DNA from 3 places in the Arthrobacter sp. StoSoilB19 genome. Region 2 is predicted to be linked to each of the others. Evidence: predicted binding sites of a transcription regulator. Region 2 holds the regulator's gene; each other region holds the start of a gene.

Region 1 (9,778 bases), 740 kb from region 2:
GACGCAGTGATCTGGGACGACGTGACGCGGCAAACCGGAGAGGACTCCCGCCTGACATGGAACTTCCTCGCCTTCCTGGTGCTCGCAACCCAGCTTGCCGGGATCGGCATCGTGACGGACTCCCCCATCGCGATTGTGGGAGCCATGGCGGTAGGTCCCGAGTTCGGACCGCTGGCCGCCCTCGCCGTCTCGCTTGCCACCCGGCAGTGGAAGCTTGGCCGCCGTGCTGCCATTGCCCTGGGTGTCGGGTTCCCCGTGGCCATGCTGCTGGCGGCACTGACGGCGTGGCTGTCGGTGCCCCTCGGTCTCTTCCCGCGGGATGCCCTGGACAAGGGTTCCGCGGTGGAATTCATCTACCATCCGGGTCCGTATTCGCTGATTGTTGCCGTCCTGGCCGGCATCGCGGGAATGCTCTCCATCATCGGCCGGCGCTCCGCGGCCCTGATCGGGGTCTTCATCTCGGTGACCACCGTTCCGGCGGCAGGGTACGTTGCGGTGGCCCTGGTCCTGGGGGAATACCAGAAGGCTGCGGGCTCGGCGCTCCAGTTGCTGCTCAACCTCGTGGGCATCGTGGTGGCCGCCCTCGCGGTACTGCTTTTCTACCGCATGGTTTCCAGGCGCGTGCCGCACGGGGTGGCACGGAACCTGAGGCGCCAGCGGAGCGGGGCCCGCAACTAAGGAGCCTCCGCATTCACGGTGCGCTACGGCCGCAGCAGGGCGCGCAGGGTCTGGATCGTGTCTGCTTCGGCCGCAGCCTTGTCATCCCGGTAGCGCTTGACCCGGGCAAACCTCAGGGCGATGCCGCCGGGATAGCGCGGTGACTGCTGCACGCCGTCGATGGCGATTTCCACCACCGTGACCGGCTCAACCCACACCGTGCCGGCCGTGCGCCGCACCTCAAGCTCCTGGAACCTCTCCGTCTGCCATCGCAGCAGTTCGTCGGTGAGGCCCTTGAAGGTCTTGCCCACCATGACGTAGCCGCCGGGTTCTCCGAACTCCCCAGCTGGGTCAAGGGCGCCCAGGTGCAGGTTGGACAGCATCCCGGTGCGGCGCCCGGACCCCCATTCGCAGGCGAGCACCACCAGGTCGTACGTCAGCACCGGCTTGACCTTCACCCAGTTGGCTCCGCGCCGGCCGGCCGCGTAGGTGGAACCGATGGCCTTCACCACAACGCCTTCATGGCCTGCGGCAAGCGCCTCCTGCGACACCCGTTCCGCAACGGCGGGATCGGCCGTGATCTCCCCCGGTATCCGGTGCTCCGGCGCGATCCGCTCGAGCTCACTGATCCGGGCGGACAGCGGCTCATCAAGCAGGTCCCGCCCATCGATATGCAGCACGTCGAAGAACCAGGGATGCAGCACCGTCTCACGCGCGGCATCCGCACCGAAGCGCGCCATGGTTTCCTGGAACGGCCGCGGGCCGCCTTCCTCGTCCAGGGCCAGGGTTTCACCGTCAAGGATCACGTCCCGCAGCGGCAGCCCGCGAACCAGGTCCACCACCTCGGGGAGCCGGTGGGTGACGTCGGCGAGGTTGCGCGTGTAGATGCTGACGTCGTCGCCGGACCGGTGCACCTGGATGCGGGCGCCGTCGAGCTTGTATTCCACCGAGGCCTCCCCGGTCGCCTCCAGGGCTGCGCTGGGACTGGCCGCGGTGGCCGCCAGCATGGGCTGCACGGGGCGGCCAACCACCAGGCCGACGGCGTCCAGCTCGGCTTCGGTGCCCGTGATGGCCAGCAGGGCTGTTCCGCCCAGGTCGCCCGAAAGCATCGCAGCGCGCCGTACGACGGCAACGGGCTTCCCGGCAGCGCGGGCAACGGCATCCGTCAGCACTCCCTCCAGGGCTCCTATACGCAGCTCGCCAAGCAGGACACCTGCAATGAAGGCCTGCTCAGAAGCAGTGGCTGCCGCCATCAGCGTCCGGAGGGTGGCCGCGCGCCCCGCGCCCGATCCGGTACCCGCCGTGGCAAGCAGCCGGTCCAGGGCAGCGTCGAGGTCGGCCAGGGTGAGGGTTGGTTCGACGGCGGGTTCCTCCTTGGCCGCCGCCACGGCACTCCATCCGACGCCCACGCGTCCCTGGCGGGGCTTGGCAACCAGCCAGCCCACCGCCGTCGGGATTTCCGCCGGCTCAAGCCGGCCCAGCAGCTGGGCCAGCGCATCCACCTTGGCCAGCCGGGAGCGGGTGGAGGTGACGGCCTCCGCGGTGTTGACGAGCTCAAGGAGCAGCATGGCACCATCCTGCCACGGCACTGGACAGGGCCGGAGCCCCGTTCCAGACTTGGTGGATGGGCAACATCGTCGCGAACCTGTTCATCACCCTGGACGGCGTCTACCAGGCGCCCGGCGGCCGCGAGGAAGACAGCGAGGGCGGGTTCAACCTTGGCGGCTGGCAGGCACCGGTCTCCGACGACGAATCCGGCGCCGCCATTGCGGCTGGAATAGCGCGGATGGATGCCCTGCTCCTTGGCAGGAAGACCTACGACATCTTTGCCGCCTACTGGCCCCAGCAGTCCGGGGACATCGCGGACACGCTCAACCGGATACCCAAGTTTGTGGTGTCAAGCTCCTTGTCCGATCCGGCATGGGCCGGCACCACCGTGCTGCCGGATGCCGCGGCGGCGGGCGGGCTCCGGGACGAGTACCAGCAGGTGCACATGTTCGGCAGTGGCGTCCTCATCCGGTCCCTGCTGGAGGCGCAAGTGCTGGACCGCCTTCATCTCTGGCTGTATCCGGTCACCCTGGGGCAGGGCAAGCGGCTCTTCGACGCCGGGACGGTCCCCTCAACATTCCGGCTCGCCGAGCCGGTACGCAGCTACCCCAAGGGAGCCGTGTCGTTGGTCTACGAGCCTGCGGGCGGAGTCGAAACCGCCGAGATGGCGGCTACGTAGCACCCGGAACACAGAAAACCGGCCCAGCTGGTGCTGGACCGGTTTTCTGTATGTGAAGACGGGCAGGATCAGTGGCTGTGGCCTGCGTGCTCGTCCTCTTCGGCCGGCTTCTCCACGACAAGGGTCTCGGTGGTGAGAACCAGCGCGGCGATGGAGGCCGCGTTGCGGAGGGCTGCACGGGTGACCTTGACGGGGTCGATGACGCCCGCAGCGATCAGGTCCTCGTACTCGCCGGACTTGGCGTTGAACCCGTTGTTGATTTCCAGGTCGGCAACCTTGGAGGTGACCACGTAACCGTCGAAGCCGGCGTTCTGGGCGATCCAGCGCAGGGGCTGGACCAGTGCGCGGCGGACAATGCCGACGGCCGCGGCAGCGTCGCCTTCGAGGGCGTTGACGGCGGCATCCTCATCCAGTGCCTTGAGGGCGTGGATCAGGGCCGAGCCACCGCCGGCCACGATGCCTTCTTCGAGGGCAGCGCGGGTGGAGGACACTGCGTCCTCGATGCGGTGCTTCTTTTCCTTCAACTCAACCTCGGTTGCGGCACCCACCTTGATGACGCCGATGCCGCCGGCCAGCTTGGCCAGCCGCTCCTGGAGCTTTTCGCGGTCCCAGTCGGAATCGGTGCGGGTAACCTCGGCGCGCAGCTGGGCAACGCGTGCGGCCACGTCCTCGGCCGAGCCTGCGCCGTCGACGATGGTGGTGTTGTCCTTGGTGACGGTGATGCGGCGGGCCGTACCCAGCACCTCCAGGCCAACGGTGTCCAGGCTCAGGCCCAGCTCCGGGGAGACAACCTGCGCACCGGTGAGGGTGGCGATGTCCTGCAGCATGGCCTTGCGGCGGTCGCCGAAGCCGGGAGCCTTGACGGCAACAACGTTCAGGGTGCCGCGGATGCGGTTGACGATGAGCGTGGACAGGGCCTCGCCCTCGACGTCCTCGGCGATGATGAACAGCGGCTTGGAAGCCTGCAGTGCCTTTTCCAGCAGCGGCAGGAATTCCTGGATCGAGGAGATCTTGCCCTGGTTGATCAGGATAAGCGCGTCCTCGAGGACTGCTTCCTGGCGTTCCGCGTCGGTGACGAAGTACGGGGACAGGTAGCCCTTGTCGAACTGCATGCCCTCGGTGAGGACCAGTTCGGTCTGGGTGGTGGAGGACTCTTCGATGGTGATGACGCCATCCTTGCCCACCTTCCCAAAGGCCTCGGCGAGCAGTTCGCCGATTTCGTCGCTCTGGGCCGAGATGGCGGCAACGTTAGCCACCTGGGTGCCTTCGACCGGGCGGGCGTTTTCGAGCAGGCGGGCAGCCACGGCTTCAACCGCAACTTCGATGCCGCGCTTGATCTGGCCGGGAGCGGCGCCGGCAGCAACGTTGCGCAGGCCTTCCTTGACCAGGGCCTGGGCCAGGACCGTGGCGGTGGTGGTGCCGTCGCCGGCAACGTCGTTGGTCTTGGTGGCTACTTCCTTGGCCAGCTGCGCGCCAAGGTTCTCGTAGGGATCGTCAAGTTCCACTTCACGGGCGATGGTGACGCCGTCATTCGTGATGGTGGGGGCGCCCCACTTCTTGTCCAGGACGACGTTGCGGCCGCGGGGGCCGAGCGTCACCTTGACGGTGTTCGCGAGCTTATCGATGCCGGCCTCAAGGGACCGGCGGGCAGCGTCGTTAAACGCAAGCTGCTTTGCCATGGTTTTGTCCTTTCAAAGACAGAAACCCCGCACTGCCGGCCAGCATGAGCATGGCCGGCGGCACGGGGATCCGGAAGAGTTACTTGACGACGACAGCCAGGACGTCGCGGGCGGACAGCACCAGGTACTCGGTGCCGCCGGCCTTGACTTCGGTTCCGCCGTACTTGGAGTAGATGACGACGTCGCCAACGGCAACGTCAACCGGAACCCGCTGGCCGTCTTCGAAGCGGCCGGGGCCTACTGCAACAACTTCGCCTTCCTGCGGCTTCTCCTGGGCGGAGTCCGGGATGACCAGGCCTGAAGCCGTGGTCTGCTCGGCTTCGAGCGGGCGGACAACAATACGATCCTCAAGAGGCTTAATAGAGACCGACACTCGGACCTCTCCTTTTCGTCAGCAAAATTCGTGGACTGGAAAGCTTTCCGCCGTGGCTGGCAAACCGTCGTCGCGGTGCCGGCAGCAGCCTGGCTGGCAGCTCTTCATGTGTTAGCACCCTCCTAGGGAGAGTGCTAATGAAGACTCTATGTAAGGGTTAGCACTCGGTCAAGGTGAGTGCCAACGTTTCGTCATCGGCGTAAGCCTTTCGGGCTCCGGCCGACGGCGGTCCAGGGCGGCAAACATGCTTCCCTAACGGCCCAGGTCGTCGAAGTCCACGTCCTCGCCACCGTCGGCCTCGCCGCCTCCCTGCTGACGTTTCCGGTAAAGCACCCAACCGGCCCCGGCTGCGGTGAGTACGGCAACAACGAGGAAGAAAATGCTCCCGGCCCGTGCGCCGTCGTACAACCCGCGGATGTCCCGCGCCTCCTGCGTGTTGTCGTGGATGTCGTTGCCGCCCACCGAATAAACGGTGGCGTTGAACGTGTCCAGCAGGAAAATGATCACGAGCAGGGCGATGCACACCACGGCCACCACGGCCGCGGCGATCAGGGCTGGACGGGCAAACCTAGCCACACCGCGGTCCCTGGGTCGATGTTCGCCGGTCTCCCCTGGGGCTGCGCTGTCATCCATGGTTTCAACAGTATCCGCATCCCGGCAGCCGTCCTCCACTAGGCTGGAAACCATGCCCCACGCTCCCCAGGACCAGATCGCACCCCTGTTGACCCCCGAAGGCTGGGAGTTGCTGGCATCGCTGGGCCCCTACCGCGAAGAGGACGCGTTTGAGCTCAATTCGGCGCTCCGGAAAGCCGGCCACCCGGGCGAACTTGTATCCGCCGTCCTGACGCAGTCCAGGCTGCGGACCAGGGCCGAGGCGAAGTTTGGTGAGTTCGCCCGCCAGATGCTTTTCACCCAGGCAGGCCTTGAGCAGGCCACCCGGCTGAACGTCGCCGCACACCACGCGCAGCGGTTCGCCGCAGCCGGGATCCGGCACGTGGCGGACCTGGGCTGCGGTCTTGGTGCCGACGCCATGGCCCTGGCTTCCCTGGACATCACCGTCACCGCCGTGGAGATGGATGAAACCACCGCCGCCTGCGCCACCATGAACCTCATCCCCTTCCCCAATGCCACGGTGGTCCACGCGGACGCGGCATCGGTCCCGCTGGAGGGGATCGACGGCGTCTGGCTGGATCCGGCACGCCGCGTCACTTCCACGTCGGGGACCAAGCGGATCTGGGACCCGGAGGCTTTCTCACCGCCGTTGTCCTTCGTGGAGTCGCTGGCCGCCGGGGGGAAGGCGGTGGGCGTGAAGATGGGCCCGGGCATGCCCCACGAGTCCGTGCCCACGGGATGCGAAGCCCAGTGGGTGTCGGTGGCCGGGGACGTGACCGAGGTGACCCTCTGGTTCAACGCCGTGCGCAGGCCCGGGGTCCGCCGGGCGGCCCTGGTCCTGGGGTCCCAGGGGCCCGCCGAGCTGACCAGCGCAGAGGACTTCGGCGCCGGCCCGGCCGCTCCGGTGGGACCCGTGGAGGGTTACCTGTACGAACCCGACGGCGCCGTGATCCGTGCCGGGCTGGTTGCCGACGTGGCGCTGCAGCTCGGCGGGCACCTGGTGGATGAACACATTGCCTATATCTGTGCCGCGGAACTTCTGGACACCCCGTTCGCCAAGGCTTACAGGGTCCTGGAAGTCATGCCCTACAACGTCAAGGCACTCAAGGCCTGGGTGAAGGAGGAGGGGATCACCGTGCTGGACATCAAGAAGCGCGGCACAGCGGTGACCCCGGAAGAGCTGCGGAAGCAGCTCCTCCCACAGGGCAAGGGCGCCGCCAAAAAGGGTTCCGCCAGGACGGCCACGCTGGTCCTGACTCGCATCGGCGAGGACCGCGTGGCCATCGTGGTGGAACCGGTGTAAACGCCTACTGGGCGCGCATGAACTCCTCGGCTGCCCGGACCTGTTCCGCGGTGGGGCGCACTCCCGTGTACAGCACAAACTGTTCCAGGGCCTGGATGGTGGCAACCTCCGCACCGGTGATGACGTGCTTGCCTGCCGCGCGGGCGGCCCGGATCAGCGGCGTCTCGGCGGGCAGTGCCACCACGTCGAAGACCACGCGTGCGGCCTCGATGGCCTCCGCGGGGAAGGACAGGCTGTCAGCTTCGGCGCCGCCCGCCATGCCGATGGGGGTGACGTTGATGATCATGTCCGCCGTCCCGCCGTCGAGCGCTGCACGCCACTGGAAACCGTACTGGCCTGCGAGCGCACGCCCGGCGGCCTCGTTCCGGGCGATGACGGTGACGTCCTTGAAACCGGCGTCCCGGAGCGCGGCGACGGTGGCTTTGGCCATCCCGCCCGCCCCCTGGACCAGCACGGGATAGTCGGTGGGGACCCCGTTGGATGCCAGCAGCTGCTCAATGGCCGTGTAGTCGGTGTTGTACGCCTTGAGGTGGCCGTCGGTGTTCACGATGGTGTTCACGGAGTCGATGGCCTTGGCGGACGGGTCCATCTCGTCCACCAGCGCGATGACGTCTTCCTTGTACGGCATGGAGATGGCACAGCCGCGGATGCCCAGGCCCCGCACTCCGGCGATGGCCTGTTCCAGGTTGGTGGGCGCGAACGCCTTGTAGATCCAGTTCAGGCCCAGCTGCCCGTACAGATGGTTGTGGAAGCGGGTCCCGTTGTTGCTGGGGCGGGCCGACAGCGAGATGCAGAGGGTCATGTCTTTATTCAGAATGGGCACCAGACCATTAAACGCGTTCCAGCCATCGTGCGGGGTCCCCGGTCCGGGGTCCGGGTCAGGAGTCAGAGGTCAGGGGCAGCCGGTTCCCGCGGGGAAAGGCCCGACGGCGGCGGGCAGCTTCCCGGGAGCAGGCGCCTTTCCTGCCAGCACGGCCACCAGCGCATCAAAGGCAGCGTCGGTGCGGCCGTACAGCGCCAGCTTCACCGGAGCCGTGGAGTTTTGGAGCGGCCAGGGGGCATCCAGGGCCACGGCAATGTCCCCGGCCGCTGGATTCCCGCCGAAGCCGATGAGGTTCACCAGCGGTCCTGATCCAACCGCGAGGCCGGCACGTGCGGCCGCGGCTTCGAAGCGCTCCCGGTCCCCCGGTCCCCCGCCGGCAACGCGCACCGCACCGGGCACCAGGGGTCCGCTGCAGGGACCGGAGACAACCGTCACGGCCGACGCCGAAACCCACGCCGACAACGCCGCACCGCTTCCGGCCGGGGCACCTGTGCCGGCTGTTCCGGCAGGCGGCGTGGTCCGGGCATGCCAGATCATCATGGTGGCCACCCGCTGCGCGGCCTCATCCAGCCGGGAGGCGGGAAGCGTGCCGGCGGCCAGGGCCTGGAGGATGGCGGCGTGCGCCTGTTCCACGTCCGCGGGCATCAGCAACAGGTCGGCGCCGGCTCCCAAAGCTTTTACGGCTGCTGCGCCGGCGGGGTACTGCTTGTCCACGGCTCCCATGTTGAGGGCGTCCGTCACGGCTACACCTTTGAATCCGAGCTCCCTCATCGCGGCGTAGCTCGGTGCGGAGAGCGACGCCGGCACACCGGGCTCCAGCGCAGGCACAGCGATGTGGCCCGTCATGACGACCGGCAGGCCCGCGGCCACCGCCGCCTGGAAGGGTTTCCAGTCCCGGGCCCGGAGCTGGTCGATGCCGGCCGGCTGGACCGGGAGGCTGAGGTGGGAGTCCGCGGTCACCGAGCCGTGGCCGGGAAAGTGCTTGACGGTGGGAAGCACGCCGGCGTCCAGCATGCCCTGGGCGAAGGCGACCCCGTGGGCTGCGGCGGCGGCAGGATCCGCGGACATGGAGCGCGCGCCGATGGTGGGGTCGCTGGGCCCGATGGTCACGTCGGTATCCGGCGCGAAGTCGAGGTCGAATCCCAGCGGCACCAGCTCGCCGGCCAGGCCCTTTCCTGCTTCCCGGGTCAGGGCCGGGTTGCCGGCCGCTCCGTAGCTCATGGGCGTGGGCCATTCAGTCAGGGGCTGCCCCAGGCGTGCCACGGCGCCCCCTTCCTGGTCCACGCCGATGATCCCGGGCCACCGCCGGCCGCCGGCGGCGACAGCCTGCTGCAGCCGCTGGTTCACCGCGCCCATGGCGGCAACATCCACGTTCCCCTGCGCATCGCGTGGCACGTTGTCGCCCATGATGATGGATCCGGCCAGGTGCAGCCGCTGGATGAGCGCGGCGTGCGCCTCCACCTGGTTGCCCTTGAAGAACGGGAGCAGAACCTGCCCCGCCTTCTCCTCCGGAGTCATGGCTGCCACGGCCGCGACGGCGGCGTCCTGGTCGCGCTGCTCCGGGCCCCACCCCAGGGGGCGGGAGCCTGCGTCAGGTGAGGCAGAAGCGGTGGGAGGCGCCGTCGTCGTACTTGCCGATGCCGAAGGGGCCCCGGTGGGCCCGGAGGACGACGACGGCGGGGCTGCTGTTGGGGAGGCTGTGCAGGAGGCCAGCGCCAGGGCCGACAGGGCCAGGAGGAGCGGGAAGGATTTGGCGGGAGTGGTTTTGGCAGGTCTGTGACGCGTGGGGAACGGGGCCATCAATACGATGCTACCCCTGCACTAGACTTGAACCACCCGTTCGCCTGCCGGCAGCAGCCTGTGAGCGGCATCAGCCAGCGGCAAACCGGACAGTGAGGAAACGTGTGAAGATCGACTTCGCCCCATCGAGGCAGTCAACCCTCGGTGTTGAGTGGGAGCTTGCCCTGGTGGACGGAAAGACGGGCGAGCTCGCATCCGTGGCCAACCAGGTGCTCCGCGGAGTTGCTTCCCGCCACCCGGAACTCAACGAAGACGACGAACATCCGCACATCAAGCAGGAACTGCTGCTGAACACTGTGGAACT
Region 2 (9,615 bases):
GGCCAAGCCGGCGGCGGAGTCCCTCCCCGGCTACGCCGATGCCAAGCCCATGGTGTTCTCCGGCCTGTATCCGCTGGACGGCGCCGACTATCCGGTACTCCGCGACGCCCTCGAAAAGCTCATGCTCAACGACGCCGCGCTGGTTTACGAACCGGAAACCTCGGCTGCCCTCGGCTTCGGGTTCCGCGTGGGCTTCCTGGGTCTCCTGCACCTCGAGATCACCCGCGAACGCCTGGAGCGCGAATACAACCTCGACCTCATCTCCACCGCACCGAACGTGGAATACGAGGTGACCCTGGAGGACAAGAAGGTGGTCCGGGTGACCAACCCCAGCGAGTACCCCACCGGGAAGATCGCCGAGGTACGCGAGCCCATGGTCTCCGCCACCATCCTGGCCCCCAACGAATTTGTCGGCGCCATCATGGAACTGTGCCAGTCCCGCCGCGGCGTCATGGGCGGCATGGACTACCTTTCCGAGGACCGGGTGGAAATCCGCTACCGCCTGCCGTTGGCGGAAATCGTCTTCGACTTCTTCGACATCCTGAAATCCAAGACCCGGGGCTACGGCTCGCTGGACTGGAAGGCCGACGGCGAGCAGGCCGCCGACCTGGTGAAGGTGGACATCATGCTCCAGGGCGAACAGGTGGACGCGTTCAGCGCCATCACGCACCGGGACAAGGCGTACGCCTACGGCGTGATGATGACCGGCAAGCTGCGCGAACTGATTCCCCGCCAGCAGTTCGAAGTGCCCATCCAGGCCGCGATCGGTTCCAGGATCATCGCCCGCGAAAGCATCCGCGCCATCCGCAAGGACGTGCTGGCCAAGTGCTACGGCGGTGACATCTCGCGGAAGCGCAAGCTGCTGGAGAAGCAAAAAGAAGGCAAGAAGCGCATGAAGATGGTGGGCACAGTGGAGGTGCCGCAGGAAGCGTTCATCGCCGCCCTGACCACCGACGAATCGAAGGACAAGGCCAAGAAGAAGTGACCACCGCACAGCGGGGGACCCGCTGATGCCCAGCGTTCTTCCCCTCGGCGACCCGGCGCCGTCGGACGGTCTGCTGCCTGCCCAGGCAGCGGACGGTGCGGCGGCCCGGGCTTTCGGGTTGTACGTCCACATCCCGTTCTGCGCTGTGCGCTGCGGCTACTGCGACTTCAACACCTACACCGCCACGGAACTTGGCGGCGGAGCGTCCCAGGACGCATACGCCCAGACCGCCGTGTCCGAGGTGTCGCTGGCGGCTGCTGTGCTGTCACGTTCAGGGCTGCCGGACCGGAAGCTCAGCACCGTCTTCTTTGGCGGCGGCACGCCCACGCTGCTGCCGGCCGATGACCTCGCCCTGATCCTCCGGGCCGCCATCGACCAATGGGGCATTGACGACGGCGCCGAGGTCACCACCGAAGCCAACCCCGATTCCGTCACGCCGGAGTCCCTTGCCGTCCTCAAGGACGCCGGGTTCACCAGGGTGTCCTTTGGGATGCAGTCCGCGGTTCCGCACGTGCTCAAGGTGCTGGACCGGACCCATACGCCCAGCCGGGTGCCGCAGGTGGTGCAGTGGGCGCGCGAGGCAGGACTGGCTGTCAGCCTGGACCTGATTTACGGGACGCCGGGGGAGTCGCTGGCCGACTGGCGGCACTCCCTCGAAACGGCGCTTTCCTACGGGCCGGACCACATCAGCGCCTACGCGCTGATCGTTGAGGAGGGCACCAAGCTGGCCGCGCAGATGCGCCGCGGCGAAGTCCCGGGAATCGACGACGACGACCACGCCGACAAGTACGAGCTCGCCGACCAGCTGATCACCGAAGCCGGACTTGGCTGGTACGAGGTCAGCAACTGGGCGCGGACTCCGGAGCAGGCCTGCCGCCACAACCTCGCATACTGGCGGGGTGACGACTGGTGGGGCATCGGCCCGGGCGCGCACTCACACATGGGCGGGGTCCGCTGGTGGAACGTCAAGCACCCGTCCGCTTACGCGAACCGGCTGTCGCAGGGGCTTTCGCCCGCCGCCGGCAGGGAAACCCTGGACGCGGAAACAAGGAACCTGGAGCGGGTCATGCTGGAGGCCCGCCTCCAGTCGGGACTGGATGTCTCAACGCTGAGTGCCGGGGGACGCCACGAGGTGGCCGGACTGATCGCAGCCGGCCTGGTTGATCCTGCTGCCGCATTCCGCGGACGCCTGGTCCTGACCCTCAAGGGCAGGCTCTTGGCAGACGCAGTAGTCCGCCGCATCCTGCCGGACTAGAGCCGGCCCGCGGGCAGTTGCCCTTACTTGATCCAGCGCAGGTTGTACTGGTAGCGGTGCGGCTGGCCCCGGTTGACGTGGATCCCTGCCGCGACGGAGAAGCACGTGAGCGCCACCCAGATCAGCGTGGCAATGACCGCGAAGATGTTCCCGACGTAGGGGACGAACACCAGGATGTTGGCCAGCACCGCGGCGATGGTGGGCGGCAGGCTGAAGTTCAGCGCTTCCTTGGATTCCTGGGCGGTAAATGGCCCGCGGTCACGGAAGATCAAGTAGATCAGCAGCGAGGGGACGCACCCCAGGATCCCGCCGAAGTGCGCCAGCGTCGCCCACTGGCGGTCTTCGCTGGCCGTAAGCGGCAGGGCGTTGGCGGGGACGCCATGGTACTCGGAACGGCCCTGGCCGTCCCTGTGATCACGTGCGTTTTCTGCCACAGTCTGTTCCTTCGAAGGTGCAAGTGGTGCTGACTACAATTCCGGCGCGGTGCGCAGTGCCTCAGGAAACAAGGAACCGCACTACCAAGAATACTGGTTCCCGGGACGCCGTCCGCCCTTCACGGCACGGTCAGGAAATCGATGACTTCCTCGACCCTGCCCAGCAGCGACGCTTCGAGGTCCGCGTACGTGCGCACGGCGCCCAGCAGCTTCTGCCATCCCAGGCCGACATCTTCCTTGGTGGCGTGGGGCCAGCCGAAGGCTTTCAGGATCCCTGTCTTCCAGTCCTGCCCGCGGGGCACGGCCGGCCATTTGTCGATGCCAAGGACAGCGGGCCGGATCGCCTGCCAGACGTCCACGTAGGGGTGACCGACGATCAGGACGTTGCCTGCGGCGCCCGGGGAGGCCATGACGGCATCCGCGATGCGGGACTCCTTGGAGTCAGGAACCAGGTGGTCCACCAGGACGCCAAGACGGCGGCCAGGCCCCGGCCTGAAGTCCGCGACGGCTGCGGCAAGGTCGTCAATGCCGTGCAGGGGCTCGACGACGATGCCCTCCACCCGGAGGTCGTCTCCCCAGACCTTCTCCACCAGTTCGGCGTCGTGCTTGCCTTCCACCCAGATCCGGCTGGCCTTGGCCACCTGGGCGCGTTGTCCGGCGACCCGAACGGACCCCGAGGCCGTCCTGCCCGCCGCGGGACCGGCAGCGGCCGGCCGGGGGGCGGGTGGCATCAGCCGGATCGGCCGGCCCTCCAGGAGGAAGCCGAACCCAAGGCGGAAGGTACGCGATTTTCCCCTGCGGTCCTCCAGCGCCACCACATGCATGCCGCCGGATTTCTCCACCCGGGTCACGGCACCCACCCAGCCTGACTGCACTTCCTCGAGCACCATGCCGCGCTCCACGGGGACCTCAGGCAGTTCCGTCCGTGCGGGAGCGGATATGCCGCGTGGGCCCCAGTTCCGGTAATCCATGGATTTAATCCGCCTAGCACTAGTGTTCAACTCCGCAATTTCGCCCGGAGCGGTACCAATGCTAACAACGGGCCGAGGCATAATAGACTGTTAGCACTTAGGCATGTCGAGTGCTAACCCTGGGTTGCATCGGGAGGGGCATGCGCCCCGAACCATGGATGGAGGTGGAGAGTGAGCGAGCCACGCAAGCTGGAAGTACTGCGGGCCATCGTGGAGGACTACGTCCACTCCCGCGAGCCGGTTGGGTCCAAGGCCCTGGTGGAGCGGCATCATCTTGGTGTTTCCAGCGCCACCATCCGCAATGACATGGCCGCACTGGAGGACGAGGGGCTGATCACCGCCCCGCACACCAGTGCCGGCCGGATTCCCACGGACAAGGGCTACCGGCTCTTTGTGGACCAAATCTCGGCTGTCAAGCCGCTCTCGGCCGCCGAACGCCGCGCCATCCAGTCCCTGCTCGAAGGCGCGGACGACCTCGACGACGTGCTGGAGAGGACCGTCCGGCTGCTGTCGCAGCTGACCAACCAGGTTGCCGTGGTGCAGTATCCGCACCTGAGCAGGGCACTGGTCCGGCACATCGAATTCGTCCTGCTCGCCCCGCGCAAGGTCCTCGTCGTCCTGATCGCCAACAGCGGCAAGGTGGAGCAGCGGGTGATCGACGTCGGGCAGGACCTTGGCGACGACGCACTGGCTGAACTGCGCACCCGGTTCCTCGGTGCACTGGGCGGAACACCGCTGCGCCAACTGGCCCAGGCGCTGCCCGCCGTCGTCGCCGCCACCCCGCACCCGCAGCGGCAGGCGGCACACGCATTGGCGCTCGGGCTGGAGGGCCTGGCGCAAAACAGCCGGGAGGACCGGATGGTCATGGCCGGCACCGCCAACCTGGCCAGGTCCAACGTCGACTTCCCCCTCAGCATCGGCCCGGTGCTCGAGGCGCTGGAGGAACAGGTGGTGATGCTGCGGCTGTTGAGCGAAATGGCCCAGGACCACCGCGGCGTCGCTGTCAGCATCGGACGGGAGAACCCGTACGACGGCCTTGCCGAGGCCTCCGTGGTGGCCACTGCCTACGGTCCGGACAGCTCGGCGAAAGTAGGCATCCTCGGGCCCACCCGGATGGATTACCCCACCACCATGGCCGCCGTCAGGGCAGTGGCGCGCTACCTTTCCAGGATTTTGGGGCCCTGACTCTTGGCCGCCGGAGCGCGCTTCGGCCGGAAAGCAAGAGCTGGGCCGCCCAACTGAACGCAGTACAACAAGGAAGAGATACGAACTTTGAGCAGCCACTATGACGTCCTTGGAGTCTCACCCGAAGCGACGGGTGAAGAAATCAAAAAGGCCTACCGCAAGCTGGCCCGCACCCTACACCCGGACGTAAACCCCGGTGCGGACGCATCGGAACGGTTCAAGGCAGTAACTCACGCCTACGAGGTGCTTTCGGACCCCCAGAAGCGCCGGATCTACGACACCACCGGCAATGAGAACGGCACCGACAACGGTTTCGGCGGCGCAGGCTACGCGGGCCAGGGCTTCGCGTTCCAGGACATTTTCGACACCTTCTTCGGCGCCGGCGGCACGTCCGGTCCCGCTTCCCGTATCCGCCGCGGCCAGGATGCCCTGATCAGCGTACGGATCGACCTCCGCGACGCCGTATTCGGCGTGAACAAGAAACTCGAAGTGGACACCGCCGTGGTCTGCCCCACCTGTGACGGATCCTGTTGCCGCCCCGGCACCCATCCGGAACGCTGCGACATCTGCGGCGGCAGCGGACAGGTCCAGCGGGCCGTCCGCTCCATCCTCGGCCAGGTCATGACGGCCGCCCCCTGCGGCACCTGCGAAGGTTTCGGCACCGTCATCAAGGATCCCTGCAACGAGTGCAGCGGCCAGGGCCGTATCCGCAGCCGCCGGTCGCTGACCATCAAGGTCCCTGCCGGTGTGGCCACCGGAACCCGGATCCAGCTCTCCGGCCAGGGCGAGGCTGGCCCCGCGGGCGGTCCGGCCGGCGACCTGTACGTGGAGATCCGCGTCAACAATGACGCCACCTACGTGCGGGAGGGCGACGACCTGCACGCCACCCTGCACATCCCCATGACGGCAGCCGCCCTGGGCACGGATGTCAGCCTGGAAACCTTCGACGGCACGCAGGAGATCGACGTCAAGCCCGGTACCCAGTCGGGGGAGATCATCACCCTGCGCGGCCTCGGCGTCACCCACCTGAGGGGCTACGGCCGCGGCGACCTGAAGGTCCACCTCCAGGTGGACACCCCGGCCAAGCTCGACCCCGCGCAGGAGGACCTCCTGCGCCAACTGGCCAAGCTCCGTGGTGAACAGATCACCGAGGGCAAGCTCGCTGCCAGCGGCGGCATGTTCGCCAAGCTCCGGGACCGGCTCGGTAACCTGTAGCGGTGAGCAACCCCGTCTTCTTCACGCCCCCCGGTTCGCTGGCCGGGATGGCGGCCGGCAAACTCTTTGTCCTCGACGGGGCGGAGGCGCGGCATGCCGTCACCGTCAAACGGCTGTCTCCCGGCGAAGCGGTGGACATCGTCGACGGCGCCGGCACCCGGATGACCGGGAAGGTGGTGTCCGCCGCTCCCTCCGCACTCGAGGTGGAATGCGGGACGCTGACCGTCGAAGACAGGCCGGACGTCCGGCTGGTGCTGGTCCAGGCCCTCGCCAAGGGGGACCGCGACGAGCTGGCCATCGAGACGGCCACGGAACTGGGCATCGACGCCGTCATACCCTGGCAGTCCGAACGGTCAATCGTCCGCTGGAAGGGCGACCGCGCAGCCCGGGCCCATGCCAAATGGGAATCCTCCGTGGCCGCGGCCGCCAAGCAGGCACGGCGCGCCTGGATCCCCGAAGTGCGGTCCGCCGTCGACACTGCCGGGCTTTCCGCTGCCGTGGAAGCTGCCGACCTCGCTGTCATCCTGCATGAGGACGCCGTTCGGCCGCTGCGCACCGTCCTTGAAACATGGCAAGGGAAAGCAGGCTCCGGACCCCGGGAAATCCTGCTCATCGTCGGTCCGGAGGGCGGCATCAGCCAGCGGGAGGTAACGAAACTCTGCGATAAGGGCGCCGTGACCGCCCTCCTGGGGCACCATGTCCTGCGGTCCTCCACGGCCGGCCCGGCCGCCGTCGTGCTTGCCAGCGACGTCCTTGGCCGGTGGACGGCTACCGGACCTTAAAGGACCTCGTGTCCTCGTTCCGGTCCGGTTCCCCGCCGGAGCCGGCCTGGGCCACCCGCAGCATGTAATCGCCCGGCGGAAGGTTCAGGGCCAGGGTGAAGACGCCGGCCTGCCCCTGTTCGGACGCAGCCGTGGTTTCACCCGCCAGGAACGGTGCTTTGCTGCCGCCGTCCGTAGACTGCAGGATCTGCCAGCGGAGCTTCGCCCCGGGCGATGTGCTGCGGCCGGTGATCTTCACGCTCCCGCCGGGCACTTCGGCGTTCTCCTGGGGATCAATGATCCAGACGGGCGCCACCAGGCCCGCGGCGCGGGTCATCAGGGCCCCGAGCTGCACTTTGCCGAAGGCCACGTAGTCCGTGTGGCCGTCCACGAGGATCCGGACCCGGATCTGCTGGCCGGTGTCGATCAGGCCCGAACTGGCGGCGGCAGCGGTTGCCGTGTAGATCAGCTGCTGGATGGCCCGGGCAGCCATGTCGGCATCGAGGTTGCTGTTGAAAGCGTCCGAGGAGACGTCGACGGTGATGACGTCCTTGCCGGAGATTGAGGTGGCAAGTTTGTCCGGGTTCTGCCAGGGCGTGAAGAAGTCAGGGTCCAGCGGCTTCTCGGACATCATGGCCCGCAGGGCGCGGGTGACCGGGTTCTCCTGTTCAGGGACGTCGCGGAATTCCCGGTAAAGAAAGATGTTCCCGCCGCTGCGGCCGATCCAGTAGACCGGCGCCTTGTTGGAGGACTGTGCGGTTTCCAGCGGGGCGCTGGTGGACAGCGTGTCCGGCATGGTGCCGCCCGTTGCCGGCACTGAGGCGATGGTGCCGGTGGGTGAGGGGCCGCCCTCGGCCGTGCAGCCCGCAAGGACCGGAACCAGGACCAGGATTCCTGCAAGGACGGCGGGGCGCAGACGGCCCATCGGTCGTCCCGCCCTTTCGGGCGCAGAGGTTTCCGGCACTGTCCTGCCCTTGTCCTTTCCTGGCGTGGCGGGCCGATCCCCCTGGCGGCCTGGTGTTCCAGCAGATGCTGGATTTCCAGCATTGCACAGCGGCGCGGCCGCCCAGCCGCTCTTTGCCTCCGCGGGCACAACTGCAACGGGAACGATATGAGGCCGATATGAAGTTGATACCTAAGGACGTCCCGGCACCCTCCGGACGGGTTGCAGCCGCTGCTCCATGGCGGCCTGGTATCCGGCCCGGCCCCGCGCTGGCGTAAGATAAAGGGATCGCTGGGGCCAGGAGCACCGTCCAACGGGCGCCGGCATCAGCGAACGCAAACATAGATGTCGATCTTCGAGGGGACCACGGGCCTGCGGGCCAGCACCATGACTGAATCAGCAAATGGTAAGCGCCGGCTCAATACGGGCGAAGGCAGTCCGGGTGAATTCCCGCACTCCCTGCCCGGCACCCGGACTGAAGTAGTCCTCTTTGAGAACTCCGACCAGATGGTTCAATCACTCGGCAGCCATGACGAGGCGTTGCGGTTCATCGAAGAGCAGTTCCCGGCCGTCAACTTCCATGCCCGGGGTAATGAACTGTCCATCAACGGCCCCGCCGGTGATGTTCCCCGGATCATGCGGCTCCTGCAGGAAGTCCGTGGCCTGGTGGCCCGCGGCACGGTCATCACTCCTGCTGTGCTGCAGCAGCTGGTGTCCCTCCTGCGCACGCAGTCACTGCAGAATCCCGTGGATGTGCTCACCCACGACATCCTCTCCAGCCGCGGCAGGACCATCCGGCCCAAGACGCTGAACCAGAAGAACTATGTTGATGCCATCGACGCCAACACCGTGATCTTCGGCATTGGTCCGGCCGGCACCGGCAAGACGTACCTGGCCATGGCAAAAGCCGTCCAGGCGCTGCAGCAAAAAGAGGTCAGCCGGATCATCCTGACCCGCCCCGCGGTGGAAGCGGGGGAACGGCTTGGTTTCCTCCCCGGCACGCTCAGCGACAAGATCGACCCCTATCTCCGGCCGCTCTACGACGCCCTGCACGACATGATGGACCCCGAATCCATTCCGCGCCTGATGGCGGCCGGCACCATTGAAGTGGCACCCCTGGCCTACATGCGCGGCCGGACGCTTAACGACGCCTTCATCATCCTTGACGAGGCGCAGAACACCACGCCGGAACAGATGAAGATGTTCCTCACCCGGCTCGGTTTCGGATCCAAGATGGTGGTCACCGGAGACGTCACCCAGGTGGACCTGCCGTTTGGGACGCGTTCCGGGCTGCGGATCGTTGAGGAAATCCTGCAGGGAATCGACGGCGTGAGCTTCTCGGTCCTGGATGCCGCCGACGTGGTGCGGCACCGGCTGGTCGGGGACATCGTCAACGCGTACAGCATCTGGGATGAAACCCAGCGGAGCCGGCTCAAGCATTCAGCCGGCCGGGAAAAACGGGGGGAACACGCGTGAGCATCGAGGTGAACAACGAGTCCGGCGTCCAGGTGGAGGAGTCGGAGCTCGTGGCACTGTCGCGGTACATTTTTGAGCAGCTCTACATTCATCCGCAGGCCGAACTGTCCATCCTCCTCGTGGATGAGCCGGCCATGGAGAAGCTGCACATTGAACTGATGGACGAACCGGGTGCCACCGACGTGCTCTCGGTTCCCATGGACGAATTAACCCCGGGGACGCCAGACCGGCCCACCCCGCAGGGCATGCTGGGTGACATTGCCATCTGCCCGCAGGTTGCAAAGGTGCAGGCCCGGAACGCCGGCCACTCGCTGCAGGACGAGATGCTGCTGCTGGCCACACACGGCATCCTTCACCTGCTGGGCTATGACCATGCCGAACCGGAGGAGA
Region 3 (9,778 bases), 1.4 Mb from region 2:
CTTTGACGGCCGAAGCGACAGGAGTTGGGAAAACGCTTACCGAAACTTCTTGACGTGAGCATGCCGGGCGCGACACAATCACTTCATCACTCGAGAAAACGGTTTCTGATCTTCGCCGGTCAGCGCATCACGGCGACCCCGGCGCACAAGGAGCCCATCCGGAAGGAACATCAATGACGATTCCAGTCGTAAGCCGGCGCCGCTTCCAGCTGGGCGCGGCCGCGCTGGCACTCTCCATCCTGGCCACCGGCTGCGGGGCCCCCGGCGGTTCAGGCGACAACGGCCAGGTGACCTTGCGGTTCGCCTGGTGGGGCAATGAATACCTGAACGCACAGACAAACAAGGTCATCGCGGCCTTTGAGGCATCGCACCCGAACATCAAGATCAAAGCGGAGCCGGGAGAATGGTCCAGCTACTGGGACAAGCTGGCAACGAAGACCGCCGCCAACGATGCGCCCGACGTCGTCCAGATGGACCAGAAATACATCGCCGAATACGGCGGCCGCGGGGCGCTGATGGACCTGTCCAGGCAAAACGGCATCGATACCTCAAAACTGGACAAGGAAGCGCTTGCGTCGGGCCAGTACGGCGGCGCCCAGTACGGGTTGAGCACAGGCCGGAACGCCTATGTCATCATGGCCAACACGAAAGTGTTCCAGGCAGCGGGAGTGCCCGTGCCGGACGACAAGACCTGGACGTGGAAAGACTTCGTGGACACGGCGGCGAAGATCAGCGCAGCAGGTGACGGGAAGAGTTACGGGGCCGCTTATGGCAGCAACGAAGCCGACCTGATCATCTGGCTGCGCCAGCACGGCGAGAATCTGTACTCAGGGGACGGCAAGCTCGACTTTGAAGCCGCGACTGCAGCGTCCTTCTGGGAACGGATCAAGGAACAGCGCGACTCCAAGGCCAGCCCGGCGGCCACCGTGGCAACCGAGGATGCAGGGGCAGGACTGGAGGAAAGCCTGTTCGGAACAAACCGGGTGGCCATGGCCTGGTGGTGGACCAACCAGCTTGGTTCCCTTGAAGCCACCACCGGCAGCAGCATAAAGATACTGCGGGCCCCCAGCGTCGACGGCGCCTCGGCCGGCAATGGCATGTACTACAAGCCCACCATGTTCTGGTCTGCATCCTCCCGTTCGAAGCATTCCCAGCAGGCCGCGGAGTTCATCAACTACCTCACCAACAGTCCGGAGGCGGGTGCCATCCTGATGACCGACAGGGGCGTCCCCACCAATCCGGACATCGTTTCGGGCATCACCCCGCAGCTTAAGCCGGCTGACACCACCGTGGTTGGATTCCTGAAGGACATAGCCCCGGACATCAAGGACGCACCGCCTGTCCCGCCCGTGGGTGCAGGGAGCGTCCAGAACGTCATCAGGAGGTACACGGATGAAGTGCTGTACGACCGGATGACCCCGCAGGCCGCGGCGGAAGCCTTCAAGAAGGAAGTCCAGGGGATGCTGGATTCGGCCCGGAAGTAACTCCCCTCCCACAGCTCCTTGTCCGGGCGGCCAAGCCGGCACAGGCCGCATCCGTGGCCGGGAACAAAACCTCCGGCACAAAAGTGCGGCCCCCTCGCAAACGAGGGGGCCGCACTTTGCGGTTGGCGGGAGAGGTCCCGGCAGGAGGGCTTAGAAGCCGCCCATGCCTCCCATGCCGCCCATGTCGTCTCCGCCTGCGGGGGCGGCGTTCTTCTCCGGCTTGTCAGCCACCACTGCTTCGGTGGTGAGGAACAGGCCAGCGATGGAAGCCGCGTTCTGCAGGGCAGAGCGGGTTACCTTGACGGGGTCGTTGACGCCGGCAGCCAGCAGGTCGACGTATTCGCCGGTGGCTGCGTTCAGGCCGTGGCCTGCGGGCAGGCCGCGGACCTTGTCCACCACGACGCCCGGCTCGAGGCCGGCGTTGAAGGCGATCTGCTTCAGCGGGGCGTCGATGGCAACGCGGACGATGTTGGCGCCGGTTGCTTCGTCGCCGGAGAGCTGCAGGTTGGCGAATGCCTTGGCACCGGCCTGGATGAGGGCCACGCCGCCACCGGCCACGATGCCTTCTTCAACTGCAGCCTTGGCGTTGCGGACTGCGTCCTCGATGCGGTGCTTGCGCTCCTTGAGCTCAACCTCGGTGGCGGCACCGGCCTTGATGACTGCAACGCCGCCGGCCAGCTTGGCCAGCCGCTCCTGCAGCTTCTCGCGGTCGTAGTCGGAGTCCGAATTCTCAATCTCGGCGCGGATCTGGGAAACGCGGCCGGCGATCTGGTCGGCGTCGCCGGCACCTTCAACGATGGTGGTCTCGTCCTTGGTGACAACAACCTTGCGGGCCTGGCCCAGGAGTTCCAGGCCGGCGTTCTCCAGCTTGAGTCCAACCTCTTCGGAGATGACCTGGCCGCCGGTGAGGACGGCGATGTCGGCCAGCTGGGCCTTGCGGCGGTCGCCGAAGCCCGGAGCCTTGACGGCGACAGACTTGAAGGTGCCACGGATCTTGTTGACGATCAGGGTGGCCAGGGCCTCGCCCTCGATGTCCTCGGCAATGATCAGCAGCGGCTTGTTGGACTGCATGACCTTTTCCAGGACAGCAACCAGTTCCTTGACGTTGGAGATCTTGGAGTTGACGATCAGGATGTACGGATCCTCAAGGACCGTTTCCTGGCGCTCGGCGTCCGTGACGAAGTAGGCGGAGATGTAGCCCTTGTCGAAGCGCATGCCTTCGGTGAGCTCGAGCTCCAGGCCGAAGGTGTTGGACTCCTCGACCGTGATAACGCCTTCCTTGCCCACCTTGTCCAGGGCTTCGGCGATGAGGGCACCGATTTCGTCGTCACCGGCGGAGATGGAGGCGGTGGCCGCGATCTCTTCCTTGGTTTCGATTTCCTTGGCGGAAGCCAGGAGTTCGCGGGTGACAGCCTCGACGGCCTTCTCGATGCCGCGCTTGAGGGACAGCGGGTCGGCGCCGGCGGCAACGTTGCGCAGGCCTTCCTTGACCAGGGCCTGTGCCAGGACGGTGGCCGTGGTGGTGCCGTCGCCGGCAACATCGTCGGTCTTCTTGGCAACTTCCTTGACCAGCTCAGCGCCGATCTTCTCGTAAGGATCGTCCAGCTCGATCTCCTTGGCGATGGAAACACCATCGTTGGTGATCGTGGGGGCGCCCCACTTCTTTTCGAGGACGACGTTGCGTCCACGCGGGCCGAGGGTGACCTTAACGGCGTCGGCGAGGGTGTTCAGGCCACGCTCAAGGCCGCGGCGTGCCTCTTCATCAAATGCAATGATCTTGGCCATAACGGCAGTAGTCCTTTCGGGACAGTCGTTAAGAATGAACCTTCGCTGCAGTGCCCGCGACGGACGATCCTTTGACGGCGGCCTCTGTATGCCTCCGGGAGGGGATCTCACTGAAGTGAGGTGTTTCTTTCGCTCCTCGTCCGGTGCCCCGCGCCGCCGGCCGGAACCAGGCTTTGCTTTAGCAGTCGGTACGTCAGAGTGCTAACTCAATAATTAGCACTCCCCAGGTGAGAGTGCAAGCGAAAAGACGCCGGACGGGCGGGTAGGGGCAGCGGCTTCGCCCAGGGCGATCAGCTTGAATGTCCGGCCGTCTCCCGGCCGGTGGGGGTGGGGTTGTTCTCCGGGCCGTAGGTGAATACGGAGAAAACGGCGGTGGTGATATCCCCGTTGGCGTCGAAGGCAACCGGTCCTGACTCGCCGTCGTAATTGATGTCCGGATTGGCAGCAAGGCCGCCCAAGCACTCCTTGTACGTCAGGCACGGGGCGGGCGGGGCTGTTGCCCCCGGGGCAGGCGTCCCCGCGGAGGGCGTCCCGTCGGACGTGGTCCTGCCCGATGCGGCGCCACCCGAAACCGGAACCAGGTTGGCGGCGATGGAGCGTCCGGCATCGTCCTGGGCCCTTGCCGCCGCCAGGGCCGCCAGGGTCACGGCGTCGTAGGTTTCAGCAGCATACGAGACGTCCTTCAGGGAAGGATCAACGGCCAGGAGCTTTCCCTGGAAGGCGGCGGTGGGCAGTTGGCCCGGGACGACGGCGCGGGCGCCGTCCAGGGCCCGGGAGGGGAGCCCTGATCCGTAGCGGGCAAAGGCGCCATCGCTGAGGAGAATTTTTGAACCCCTGAGGCCGGAGTTGTTCAGCTCGGCCAACGCGCCCTGCGCCCCTTCCCGGGCAACCAGGACCACGGCGTCCGGGCTGGCCTTGGCTGCGGAGCGTGCGGCTTCGGCGGCGGCGCCGGGCTTGAAGGCGGCTCCGGGCAGGACCGTCAGGCCGGACTGTTGCGCGGCTTTCGTGACGGCAGCCGACAGGTCCTTGCCGTAGGCACCTTCCTGGTACACCACGGTGATGCTGGCGGCCCCGGCGTCCTTGGCGAGTTTGGCCAGCACAGGACCTTGCGCGACGTCGGCCGCGGCCGTGCGGAAGTAGTAGCCTCCGCTGGCGATCCCGGAGAGGGCGGCAGCGGTGTTGGCCGGCGAGATGAGGGGTATGCGTGCGTGGGACAGGATGTCCACGGCGGCGGCCGCGTGGCTGGAATCGGTGGGTCCAATGACCACGTCCGCCTTGGCGGCCACCAGGTCCTTGGCCTGGCCTGCGGCTTCCTGGTCCGGATGCGCCGGCAGCAGCTCCACCGGCCGGCCTTTGTGTCCGCCGGCGGCGTTGATTTCCTGGATGGCCAGCTTGGCGGCCGCCAGCTGGGGCGCATTAAGGAAGGCATTGCCGCCGGTGTTGTCCAGGATCAGGCCCACCCGGAGGACGCCATCGCCGGAGGCTTCGACCGGGTCCACCCTGGCGTTGCCGCCGGCGCCCGAACATGCTGTGACCGCGAGGACTGCCCCCAGGGAAACGGCCAGCGCCGCTCGGCCGCGGACCGGGAAACGGTAAAACGGCATCACTGGGCGGGCCGGACGTTTTCTGCCTGGGGACCTTTTTCGCCCTCCCCGACTTCCAGCCGCACCCTCTGCCCCTCATCCAGTGCGCGGTAGCCCTCCCCCTGGATCGCGGACCAGTGGACAAAAACGTCATCACCGGAGCCGTCAACGGTGATGAAGCCATAGCCCTTTTCAGCGTTGAACCATTTGACGGTTCCCAGTGCCATGATGAACAACTCTTTCCGTTGGGGTTATGCAGCCGTGGGCGGAGCGGGTGCGGCTAGCGGTATCCGGGGCCAAGCACCACCACGAGCGGCACCTGGAATTCGGTGCTGTTCACCACGGTGGGGATGTTGAGCAGCCCGGCAAGCGCCTGTGCGTTTGCCAATTGCTGGGGGCCGGAGTAGAAGATCACGGAGGATTTTTGCGGGGCGCCGGACCAGTTGCCTACCTGGCCGAGGCGCCATCCGTCCGCCTGGACGGTTCCGGCCACCCGGCTGGCCAGCCCTGCCGTGCCTGCCGCGTTGTAAACCGCCACTGCCTGCGTCCTGTCGACGGCTGCCTCCCGGGTGGCGGAAGGTGTGGCCTGGGGCTCCGGGTCACTGCTTTGGGTTGGTTCAGACGAAGCAGACGGAGACGGCGAAGCAGGAGGCGCGGATGCCTGCGTGGCCGATGGGGTGGTTCCGGTTCCGGCCAGCGGAGCTGACTCCACGCTCGCCGATGCCTGGCTCGCGGTGGCGCTGAATCCCATCTTGGGAAGGATCAGGAAGGACACCAGCCCTATGGCAAGGGCCGCCATCCCCACTACCAGGATGGGCCACAGCCGCACCCGGGACGGGGCCGAGGCCGTCCGGTGGACACCTTGTCGCGACGCGGCCTCCGGGACCTTGTCGAATTCATCGCGGGCGTATCTGGTCATGGTGGAAGGACATCCTTGTTGATTGCGGCTGTTGTCCCGGCCTGGGGGTTGTTAAGCGTCGGATCCCAGGCGCCGGGCAGTGCGCGCACGGTGGCGCGACGTACGTAGTCTACGCAATCTCTTCACCAGCATGGGATCGTGTGCCAGCGCATCCTCGCGGTCGATCAGTGCGTTCAGGAGCTGGTAGTAATGGGTCGCGGAGAGGTCAAAGAGGTCGCGGATGGCCTGCTCCTTGGCCCCTGCGTACTTCCACCATTGCCGTTCCAGGGCCAGCATCTGCTGTTCGCGCTCGGAGAGGGAGGACTCACGGAGGGTGAAATCCGCCAAAAGGGACTTCCGTGGATCCTGCTCCGGCAGGTGTTCCCGGGCCGGTTCCGCCACGGCACACTCCTTCGCTGGTTACGGTAAATGTCTTACCCCCATGCTACCGGTCGAATAACACCGGTGTCATTCGCGCCCCGCGCCTGCACCGGCCCGGTGCCGCGGGCGGGCGTCCCCCGATGGCCTGCAAGAATGGAACGATGTTTGAATCGGATGCGCTGTTCGAGCTGCAGCAGGACCCGGCGGACGGCACCCGCTTCGCTGACCTGGCTGACCTGCCCCTGGCGGAGCTCATGGCGCCGGACTGGGCCGCGGCCCTGCAGGGAGTGGAGGGCAAGCTCCGGTCGGTCCTGGCCTTCCTGGCTGCCGAAGAGGCGGCCGGGCACCAACTCCTGCCGCCGCCGTCGAACGTCCTGCGCGCCTTCCGCCAGCCGCTCGCCGACGTCAAGGTCCTCATCGTGGGCCAGGACCCCTACCCCACCCCGGGGCACGCAGTCGGGCTGTCGTTTTCCGTCGATGCCCGCACGCGCCCCCTCCCCCGCAGCCTGGTGAACATCTACCGCGAACTCGAATCGGACCTCGGCATTCCGCCGCGCGTCCATGGCGACCTGTCGGCATGGACGGAGCAGGGCGTGCTGCTCCTGAACCGGGTACTCACGGTCAGGGCAGGATCTGCTGGGTCCCACCGGGGCAAAGGCTGGGAGGACATTACGACGGCGGCCGTCACCGCCCTGGCATGCCGCCGGGCCGCGGATGGGTCCAGGATGCCTTTGGTGGCGGTGTTGTGGGGCAAGGGGGCGGAGGGCCTCCAGCCGCTGCTGGCAGGCGCCCCCGCCGTCATCAGCCCGCACCCCAGCCCGCTGTCCGCCTCCCGCGGGTTCTTTGGCTCCAGGCCATTCAGCCGGGTGAACCAACTGTTGCGCGAACAGGGTGCAACGGCCGTAACCTGGGAACTCCCGCCGTCGCCCTAGCTTAGGCTTGCCTTATGAGCACCGTCCCCGCCGCCACCAGCGCCACGAAGAAGAGCCGCCCCCAGGTCACCCTGACCGTGCTGCGCAAGGAACAGCTGTCCCCGCACATGGTCCGGATCGTGGCCGGCGGGGAGGGCTTCAGCGACTTCGCCAACAACGGCTTCGTGGACCGGTACGTGAAGATCGTTTTCCCGCAGCCCGGGGTTGACTACCCCTCCCCGCTGGACCTGTGGGCCGTCCGGGAAACCATGCCGCGCGAGCAGTGGCCGTTCACCCGCACCTATACGCTGCGCTGGGTAGATCCGGAGGCGAGCGAACTCGCCATCGACTTCGTGGTCCACGGCGACGAGGGCCTGGCGGGTCCATGGGCGGCAGGGGCACAGCCGGGCGAGACACTGACCTTCACCGGACCCGGCGGCGCCTACAACCCCAACCCCGAGGCCGACTGGTACCTGTTCGCCGGTGATGAGGCAGCGCTTCCTGCCATCGCCGCATGCATCGAGGCCCTGCCCGCGGAGGCAACCGGGCTTGCCTTCCTGGAGGTAGGTTCCGAGGCCGACATCCAGTCCGTTTCCGCCCCTGCCGGGCTGGAGATTACCTGGCTGGCCCGCAACGGCACACCGGCAGGTGCCAGCGACCTGCTGGTCAGGGCGGTGGCGGAGGCCGAATGGCCCACCGGCACCGTGGATGTGTTTGCACATGGCGAACGCGGCTATATGAAGGCCCTCCGCGAAATCTTCTTCAAGCAGCGCGGCCTGGACCGCCGGCAGGTGTCCCTCTCCGGTTACTGGGCGCAGGGCCGCGTGGAGGACGTGTTCCAGGCCGAGAAAAAGCTCCCGGTCGGCCAGATCTAGCGGCGGCGCGCCCGGCGCCGCTCGTTGCTTGCCAGGCTGCGGGTCAGGGGCCGGGCCAGCACGTCGCCCAGGACGATCCCGCCGGCCGTTCCCAGCACGATGGCACCGGCGCTGAGCATTCCTCCGGCGCCGGCCAGGATCTCGGACTCCTCCACGGTGAGGACGTACATGGACCGGAATATCGTGAGGCCGGGCAGCAGGATCAGGGCTGCGGGAACTGCCACCACCAGCTGCGGCGCACCCATCCGCAGCGCCACCACCCGTGCCAGCAGGCCAATGACGACGGCGGCCATGGCAGGGGCGAAACGGTCCCCGATGCCCAGCAGGCCGCAGCCCAGCAGCACCAGGTAGCCCGCCACGCCTACGGCTGCGGTTGGCAGCAGGAGCTTCCAGGTGGTCTGTTCCGTAATGCCGATGGCCATCACGGCGGCGGCTACGAAGATGATGAGGACCCACAGATCGTAGGCGGGCGGGAAGGTCTGGGTGACGTCGATGCGCTGCAGCCCGGTCAGCTCCCCCACCACGAAGGCAACAGCGATCCCTGCCACGATGGCGCCGAACGTCAGCAGCGTGGACAGGAACCGTCCGGCCGCCGTCACCGGGAAGCCGTTGATGGCATCCTGCACGGAGGACACCAGGCGCCCGGTGGGAAGGAGCAGCAGGATGCCGCCCACCACCACGATGGACGGCGATGCGGTGAGCCCGAACTGCCAGAGCAGCAGCGCCAGCATGGTGACCACGAAAGAGCAGCTGGCGGTGATGAAGAAGTCCGGTACGCGCCAGCGTCCCAGCTGCCGGGCCAGCAGGCTGATGCCGATATTGGCCACGAACGCAACTGCCGAGGACACCGGACCGCCGCCCAGCACGCCAACGAACACGGCGGCGAAGATGCCGAAGGCGGCCGTGACCATCCAGCGCGGATAGGGTTTCGGGCTGGTGATGGCCTCGTTCAGCCGGCGGATCGCCTCATCCCGGCCCACGCCGCCGGCCACGATGTCCGTGACCAGTTGGTGCACCTTGGCCAGGCCCGCATAGTTGTTGGTCCAGGAGCGCACCACGCGCAGCAGGGCGATCGGCGTCTGGTCCTTGGGTGCGTAGTTGATACCCACGGACTGGTTGGTGATGTCCACCTCGATGTTCTTCAGCCCCAGGGCCGCGGTGACGGCAATGATGCTGGTTTCCACTTCCAGGGCGCCGGCGCCATACCGGAACATGGTCTCGGCCAGGTGCAGGGCGAAATCCAGGGTCTTCCGGGCGGAGGTGTCCACGCCACCCACCTGGATGGTGGGGTTGGCGTAGGGACTCCCCGCCAGCCGGTCCACGATGCTCAACGGGGCGGTTGGTGGATTCTCGCCCTGCACCAGGCGGCGCAGCATCCTCTTGGCGGCAGCGTCCTGCCGAAGCTGCGCAGGGGTCAGCGGTTCAGTCTTGGGCAGGCCGTCAGTCTTTGGCCTGTGCCCTGGCCGTTCGTGCCGTTCGGTCATGCCCGCTTCCTCCCTGTACGCGGTTTATGGACGGTCAGGCTGCACGCTTCAGCGGCAACTTGCCCAGCAGCGTGCGGGCGGCGGCCGCAGCGGACCTGGCGAGCCTGTTGGCATGGAAGACGGCGGGCCGCACCGGCACGACGAAGTCTCCCACCAGCTGGACCACTTCGCCGCCAAAGCCCTTCTTGAATTCGTAGCCGCCGTGGCCTTCCTCGTCCTGGCCGGAGATGCCGAAGGTGCCGTAGAAGTTGTACCGCGGGTATCCCTTCTCGAGGGCATGCAGCATCATTCCCCAGTACAGGGAGGTTGCGCCGTTGAAGTAGATGTAGTCCTGGACGGTGCCGCCGATGACGCACACCACCTCATCGCCGTAGCAA

What was found. The regulator HrcA, encoded in region 2, represses chaperone genes, less so after heat shock. The targets are predictions, from matches to a motif close to TTNGCACTCGNNNNNNNCGAGTGCNAA.
Region 1: groES (co-chaperone GroES) is a predicted target of HrcA. The motif match lies at 5,094-5,120, and genes of this name have one in related genera.
Region 3: groL (chaperonin GroEL) is a predicted target of HrcA. The motif match lies at 3,448-3,474, and genes of this name have one in related genera.

What each region holds. Positions count from the first base shown of each region.
Region 1 is NZ_AP024650.1:2,999,537-3,009,314, forward strand. Features, by position in the region: gene LDO86_RS13740 (DUF389 domain-containing protein) at 1-678, shown strand, start outside; gene LDO86_RS13745 (ATP-dependent DNA ligase) at 702-2,225, opposite strand; gene LDO86_RS13750 (dihydrofolate reductase family protein) at 2,282-2,884, shown strand; gene groL (chaperonin GroEL) at 2,953-4,563, opposite strand; gene groES (co-chaperone GroES) at 4,643-4,936, opposite strand; gene LDO86_RS13765 (DLW-39 family protein) at 5,189-5,569, opposite strand; gene LDO86_RS13770 (class I SAM-dependent methyltransferase) at 5,622-6,851, shown strand; gene LDO86_RS13775 (shikimate 5-dehydrogenase) at 6,856-7,653, opposite strand; gene LDO86_RS13780 (glycoside hydrolase family 3 N-terminal domain-containing protein) at 7,744-9,192, opposite strand; gene LDO86_RS13785 (glutamate--cysteine ligase) at 9,579-9,778, shown strand, end outside.
Region 2 is NZ_AP024650.1:2,261,262-2,270,876, reverse strand. Features, by position in the region: gene lepA (translation elongation factor 4) at 1-985, shown strand, start outside; gene hemW (radical SAM family heme chaperone HemW) at 1,011-2,240, shown strand; gene LDO86_RS10385 (DUF4870 domain-containing protein) at 2,264-2,674, opposite strand; gene LDO86_RS10380 (DUF3097 domain-containing protein) at 2,794-3,645, opposite strand; gene hrcA (heat-inducible transcriptional repressor HrcA) at 3,817-4,830, shown strand; gene dnaJ (molecular chaperone DnaJ) at 4,918-6,045, shown strand; gene LDO86_RS10365 (16S rRNA (uracil(1498)-N(3))-methyltransferase) at 6,048-6,827, shown strand; gene LDO86_RS10360 (GerMN domain-containing protein) at 6,814-7,731, opposite strand; gene LDO86_RS10355 (PhoH family protein) at 8,137-9,225, shown strand; gene ybeY (rRNA maturation RNase YbeY) at 9,222-9,615, shown strand, end outside.
Region 3 is NZ_AP024650.1:823,024-832,801, reverse strand. Features, by position in the region: gene LDO86_RS03915 (extracellular solute-binding protein) at 174-1,484, shown strand; gene groL (chaperonin GroEL) at 1,635-3,269, opposite strand; gene LDO86_RS03905 (ABC transporter substrate-binding protein) at 3,560-4,873, opposite strand; gene LDO86_RS03900 (cold-shock protein) at 4,873-5,079, opposite strand; gene LDO86_RS03895 (LytR C-terminal domain-containing protein) at 5,133-5,771, opposite strand; gene LDO86_RS03890 (DUF3263 domain-containing protein) at 5,823-6,152, opposite strand; gene LDO86_RS03885 (uracil-DNA glycosylase) at 6,293-7,063, shown strand; gene LDO86_RS03880 (siderophore-interacting protein) at 7,078-7,917, shown strand; gene LDO86_RS03875 (threonine/serine exporter family protein) at 7,914-9,401, opposite strand; gene LDO86_RS03870 (peptidoglycan bridge formation glycyltransferase FemA/FemB family protein) at 9,436-9,778, opposite strand, start outside.